2 regions of the Lactiplantibacillus sp. 30.2.29 genome follow, and region 2 is predicted to be linked to the other one. Evidence: predicted binding sites of a transcription regulator. Region 2 holds the regulator's gene; the other holds the start of a gene.
The links. The regulator Rex, encoded in region 2, represses fermentation and respiration genes when NADH is low (regulators of the CRP and FNR family bind a similar motif). The targets are predictions, from matches to a motif close to TTGTGAANTANTTCACAA.
Positions count from the first base shown of each region.

Region 1 (3,432 bases), on a different contig from region 2:
TGGTCTGCTTTACTATTGATGTACTTCATGCCGCTGCGCAAGCCTTTATCAAACGTGGCCGTCGACAGCGCATCGCCATCAACTGACTTTTTCGAAATGATCGAGACACCCATCAAGTTATTCTGATAAGGCGCACCGGTTTGCGGATCCATCAAATGGCTGTAAACTTTACCATTCTTTTTCAGGTAACGCTCGTAAATACCGGAAGTCACGATCGCCATATTCTTAGCCGGTAACGAGCCAATCGCCGTGCCCCGTGATGCTTTCGGGTCTTGAATGCCGACCGTCCAATTGCCAGACTTAGTGCCCTTTGGACTGTCACCTAAGACATAAATATTACCCCCAAGGTCAATAATAGCCGTAGAAACGCCGTGGTCCAGCAAGTAAGTCTTCACTTGATCAGTCATGTAGCCTTTCGCAATGCCGCCCAAGTCAAGCTGCATCCCCTTTTTCTTCAGGTAAACCGTCCGTTTTTTATCGTTCAATTTAACTTGGCGATAGTCGACCAGTTTGACGTTGGTCGCAATTTCTTGTTTCGTCGGCACCTTCGCATCCGAAAAACCGATGTGCCAGAGCGACGTGATTGGTCCAATGGCTAAATCAAAGGATTCATCCGAATTTTCACTGTAGTAATAGGCTGCTTTGATCATCGGATAGATGTCCTTGCTAACGGTGACCGGGTGCTTACCAGCAGCCGCGTTGATTTTGTCGATTTCGGACCCTTTTTGATTGACCGTAATCTTTTTAGCTTCAGATTTCAGCAACTTAAAAGCACCGTCCAAAACCTTGTCTTTCCCTTTATTATAAATCCGGAGCGTCACCACGGTCCCCATCATGAACTGGGTATCCTCGATCGGTGTCTTGATCACCTTGGTTGGCTTCGGCCGACTGCTAGCGTTTTTTTGTTTACTGGAAGTGATTCCACAAGCAGACAGCGGTAAAATCAGTACCGCAATTAACCCAATTTGAATCCATTTTTTTAGCTTCATGCCCAATACTTCCCCTAGTTTATAATTTCAATCGTCATTATACCAAAAATTGTCCTAACATTTATACCAAAATTGACGCCATCCGGTGATGCGGATTGAGTCGCCGCGACCCTTTTTAAGGTCAAATCGAGTTCAGCCTTCACCAGATATGTCGTCTGATTTCGGTTGAGTAAAACAAAAGGCCCTCAGCATGCGCCTCAGGCCTCAAAAATTTAATCGTTAACTTGCTTATTCAGAGAAAATCATGTTGTCAACCGTGATCGTGTTAGTGTCACCCTTTTGTGCGGCATTTTGTAATTGTTCCGCATAAAGAATGAAGGTGTTGGATGATTCAGTCGCACCCGTCACAACGTCAACCTTAGTTGGATCACTGCTCTTGACCAAGGACTTGTTCAAAGCTGGTTGATAAGTCTTAGGATTGGTCTTAGCAACCTTCTTCATCTGCTTGTTGTAAGCAGCATCGTCAACTTTGGACTTGCCGTTCTTATTAACTTGGTTATATTCAGACTTAGTAATCTTGTTGTCCTTGACCGTGATGGCAAAGGTAACTTTATAACCATGTGAGTAGTTCTTTTCGTTCAGCTTGTAAGTGCCATCCTTCATCTTGGCGCCATTGTCGATCTTGATGGTGGACTTGTTACCCGCTTGCGCAGCTTGAACGAGTTGTTGCGTGTAGTTTTGGAACGTCTTGGAAGATTCCGTAGCACCCGTAACAACGTCGATGGAACCAACGTTACCAGTTGCAGCGGAGCCGGTCAACGTCTTGTTCAACTTAGGCATGTAAGTCTTAGGGTTGGTACCGGCGATCTTCTTCATTTGCTTGTTATATGAAGTATCGTCAACCTTGGACTTGCCGTTCTTGTTCACTTGGTCATAACTGGACTTTGTGATTTTCCCCTTATTGTTGACGGTGATGCTCATCTTAGTGCGGTAGCCATGTGAATAGTTTTGTTCTTCGAGCGCGTAAGTACCCGCTTTCATTTTGCTGCCGGCGGTTAATTTAGCAACCTTCGTTGTCTTAGCTGAAGAACTTGAAGAAGATTTCTTCGATGAACTTGAGCTCGAACTAGAAGAGCTGCTACCACAACCTGCTAAAGCTAATGCGGAGATTGCCACAACCGAGGCACCCGTAATAACTGATTTGATTTTCATGATATCCCACTCCTAACCTTTTTTGTATAAAAATTCACATTAATCTTAACGTTTTACCTGCAAATAGTCAATCCTATTTCATTAAATAAATGATATTTAGTCCCAGTATTGACGCATTTGGTAACGTTTTAGGTCGTAACTATCATACCACTTTTTCTGGGTTCCATATAATGTGATTTATTATTCATTCTATCCCATAATCCATAGACAACCGCTTACATTATCGTTATAATTGTTAGTGGAATTATCTTTTTACACTATTTATTCAAGGGAGTTGTTACGCAATGGCAAAGAAAAATATTGTCGTTGTCGGTGCGGGGTTTGCTGGCGTTTACGCAACCAAAAAACTGTCCAAGCATTTTAAGAAAAATCCGGACGTTGAGATTACGTTAATTGACCGACATTCATACTTCACGTATATGACTGAATTACATGAAGTTGCCACGGAACGGGTGGAACCTGAGCATATTCAATATGATTTGCAACGGTTGTTCGCACGACGCAAAAATGTCCGTTTAGTTACGGATACGGTTACCGGCATTGATAAGGATGCCCAGACGGTCACAACTGAGCATGGGAGTTATCAATATGACCAACTGCTCATTAGTCTTGGTGGTGAATCCAATGATTTCGGCACGCCTGGGGTTAAGGAACACGGCTTTGAATTGTGGTCCTTCGAACAAGCGATGGCTTTGCGGTCACATTTATCAGCAATTATTCGGCGGGGCGCGGCAGAGCTCGACCCTGCAAAACGCAAAGCGATGTTGACGTTCACCGTCTGTGGTTCCGGATTCACAGGGTCCGAACTGATTGGTGAACTGATTGAATATCGGGACGTCTTAGCACGGGACAACAAGCTCGACCCGAGCGAGATCACCTTACAATTAGTGGAAGCCGCCCCAACCATCATCAACATGCTCAATCGGACGCAAGCTGGTAAGGCTGAAACCTACATGAAGAAGCATGGTGTGGATATCATGACCAACTCCATGATTACGGAAGTTTTCGAAGACCACGTCAACTTAAAGGGCAAAGATCCGATTCAGACTTATACGTTGATCTGGACAGCCGGTGTGCGGGCCAACAGTATTGTCAAGAAGTTCGGTATCGAAACCAATCCACGGGGTGGTCGGCTGGTCGCCAACGAATTCATGCAAGCTAAGGACAGCGATAACATCTTCTTAGCTGGTGATTCAACGAGTTACCAAGAACCTGACCAACCACGCCCAGTCCCACAAATCGTTCAAGGGGCTGAAGAAACTGCGGCTAAAGCGGTCGAAGGTATCATCAA
Region 1 is NZ_JAGYGU010000007.1:10,608-14,039, forward strand. It holds gene KGF65_RS05160 (FAD:protein FMN transferase) at 1-989, opposite strand, end outside; gene pplA (extracellular electron transfer flavoprotein PplA) at 1,218-2,141, opposite strand; gene KGF65_RS05170 (FAD-dependent oxidoreductase) at 2,426-3,432, shown strand, end outside.
Region 1: the regulator Rex is predicted to act here: its motif matches at 2,164-2,181, upstream of pplA (extracellular electron transfer flavoprotein PplA).

Region 2 (3,432 bases):
CTAACCGGAAGTCCCAGTCTGACCCGAACACGTTTCATCCATATTGCAGGAGACATGAAAGACCAGTATTTAAGACGTGGGCTTCGGCTTAAATCTGTGTCCACCACGTTCCGGCCATTGCCCAGAATGCCTGGAAGCCGGCTTAGGACGTCACCACAACAGTAGGTTTACGCAAATTCGCACTGTTTCCAGCGGGTCTCAGCTGGCGGGCTTGAACTCAGAAAACACCATGATTTAATCATGATTCATGATAAATTAACGAACACAATGCGTGTGTTAATGAAAAAATCGAACAAACTTTCAAAAAGGACGTGAGCTGATGGTTAATCGCCGCCAATCAATCTTAATTCTGATTATTTATTTTATTGTTTATGCGCTACCAAGCGTCTTAGTGGCCGCCTTTCATCAACTGGGGTCCCAAGTCTTCTTGATTCAAACGGTCGACTACTTGGTCGGCGCACTGCTATTGCTGTGGCTAGCACGCCGAATGACAGCCAAAAACGCCGTTGAGCAGCAGCGCAGTAACTGGCTGGTCGCCATTCTATGGGGCCTGATTGGGCTCGTCCTAGTCATTGTCGGCCAAGTTCTGATTCTTAAAATAACTGCGATGTTGGGGCAATCGACGGCTTCCAACAATACGTCGACCCTACTCACCGTTGGGCAACAATACCCGGTATTTTTCTTAGCCATTATCGTGGGTGCCCCAATTATGGAAGAAATCGTCTTCCGCAAGGTCATCTTTGGTAACTTGAGTGCGGTGACCGGCAAAATCGGGGCCGCCTTGATTTCGAGCTTTCTCTTCAGCCTCGCCCACGCGGACGGTCATCTAATTCTCTACGCCTTCGTTGGATTGCTGTTCTGCTGGCTTTATCAACATACCGGCCGAATTCAGACTTCGATGACGTCTCATATTTTGATGAACGCTGCGGTCGTTGTGCCGACGCTCTTGACTGCACTTCATTAGATTGCGTCGCTTATTCGTTCGTGGCATTAATTTAGACGTTCAAAAAAGCTTCTCCGAAAATTTATTTCAGAGAAGCTTTTTGGTATCATAATCTTGAGATGCATGCGCAGACTAATCTTCATCTTCGTCTGGTTCATCTTGACCGTTGTCACCCAATTGTTGACCATAATGTTCAATAAAGTAAATTAAGGTCTGTAATTCATTGGTTAAATCAACGTTTTGAACCCGCACTGTTTCTGGAACTGAGATCCGTAATGGGGTAAAGTTCATGATGCCTTTAACATTCGCATCAACTAACTCATCGGTAATCTTTTGAACAACCGTTGTTGGCACCGTTAAGATGGCAATTTCAATCTGTTGTTCGATCAATTGCTTTTTGAGTTCCGTCATTGGATAGACGGGAACCCCACTCTGGACCGTATTTGCAATGGCTTCATTAACATCAAAAGCCGCTGAGATCCGGACATTACTATTTTTATGGAAATTAAAATTCAACAGGGCGTGGCCTAAATTACCGACCCCAATCAGCGCGACGTTGGTTAGCGTGTCCTGATTTAGAATTTTTTTGAAAAATGCCAGCAGCGTTTCAACATCGTATCCATACCCGCGTTTACCGAGGGCCCCAAAATACGAAAAATCACGCCGAATCGTTGCTGAATCTACTTTAACCGCCTCGGACAATTCAGTTGACGATACCCGTTTCTTATCTGCGTCTAGTAAAATATTCAAATAGCGATAATAAATTGGTAATCGTTTTGCCGTTGCCCGTGGAATCTTTGTCTCTGCCATTCGGACGTTTCCTCCCAATCAAAAGTTTGTGAATTTGCTGACACTATTCTAGCATAACCTGCGACTTTGTGAAATAATAATTACTTATTATTCCGAATAATTGGGTCGAACCGTAACAATATGCTACAATTATCTCACGAATCAAATGTGAAAGGAGCTTAATAAAGCGTGATTTTACTACAAGTACAGCAAGTTATGCGGCGTTTTGGCGCCGATGTCTTGTTCGATAACGTACAAATGGACATCCAAGAACACGCCCGCGTTGCCTTAGTCGGCCGCAACGGTGCTGGTAAATCAACCTTACTTAAAATGATTGCCGGCGAGACCGTGCCTGACGAAGGCCAAATATCGATGCGCAAGGGTCTAACGATCGGTTACTTAGCTCAAGACCAAGGATTGGATAGTCAAAATACGATCTGGGAAGAAATGAGCAGCGTGTTTGCTGAACTACACGCCATTGAGAAGCGGATGCATGCGCTTGAAAATCAGCTCAGCGATCCCGCCATCATGAACGATGACCAGGCCTACCAACAAACCTTAAAAACTTACGACCAAGTTCAGACAGAATTTCAACAGAAAAATGGCTATGGCTACCAGGCCGAAATCCGTGGTGTCCTACACGGTTTTCAGTTCGATGCCGATGTTTATGACAAGTCGGTCACCGAACTTTCCGGTGGACAAAAAACTCAACTGGCCTTAGCAAAGCTACTGCTAGAAAAGCGCGATTTGCTGATCCTGGACGAACCGACCAACCACTTGGACGTCGAAACGTTGACGTGGCTGGAAAGTTACTTACAATCCTATTCCGGTGCCCTACTGATCGTCAGCCATGACCGTTACTTCCTAGACCGCGTCGTCAATGAAGTGTACGACCTGTCACATCACGAAATGGTACACTATACTGGGAACTACGACCAGTTTGTGCAAGAAAAGGCCGCTCGGATTCAAGCTCAGTGGAAGCATTACGAAAAGCAACAAGCCGAGATTAGCAAGCTTGAAGACTTTGTCAACCGGAATATCGTGCGGGCCTCGACGACCAAACGAGCTCAAGCGCGGCGGAAACAGTTGGCCAAGATGGACCGGATCGACCGTCCTGATAGTGATGAAAAAACGGCCCACTTCGGTTTTCACGCTGCGAAGCAAAGCGGCAACATCGTTTTGACCGTCAAGGATGCCGCAGTTGGTTACGACGGGCATATTCTGTCGGAACCGGATAACTTAAACGTTAAGAAGCACGAAGCCATTGCCATCGTGGGTCCAAACGGAATCGGTAAGTCGACTTTTCTCAAGAGTATCCTCGGCCAGATTCCGTTCATCAAAGGCCAGGCCGTCTTCGGTACCGGCGTTGTCACGGGCTACTATGACCAAGAGCAACGCAACTTAAATGACAAAAAGACCGTCTTAAGTGAACTCTGGGACGAACATCCCACCACGCCCGAGAAGGATATTCGGACGATTTTGGGAAGTTTCCTCTTCACGGGTGCCGATGTCGACAAACCGGTTCACGCCCTATCTGGTGGTGAACGGGCGCGGCTATTGCTGACGAAACTCGCGATGCAAAACGATAACTTTTTGATTTTGGACGAACCGACCAATCACTTGGATATTGATAGTCGCGAAGTGTTAGAAGTGGCCCTCAATGATTTTGATGGTACCCTCCTCTTCGTTTCGCATGACCG
Region 2 is NZ_JAGYGU010000015.1:31,370-34,801, reverse strand. It holds gene KGF65_RS09745 (CPBP family intramembrane glutamic endopeptidase) at 320-964, shown strand; gene KGF65_RS09740 (redox-sensing transcriptional repressor Rex) at 1,076-1,753, opposite strand; gene KGF65_RS09735 (ABC-F family ATP-binding cassette domain-containing protein) at 1,922-3,432, shown strand, end outside.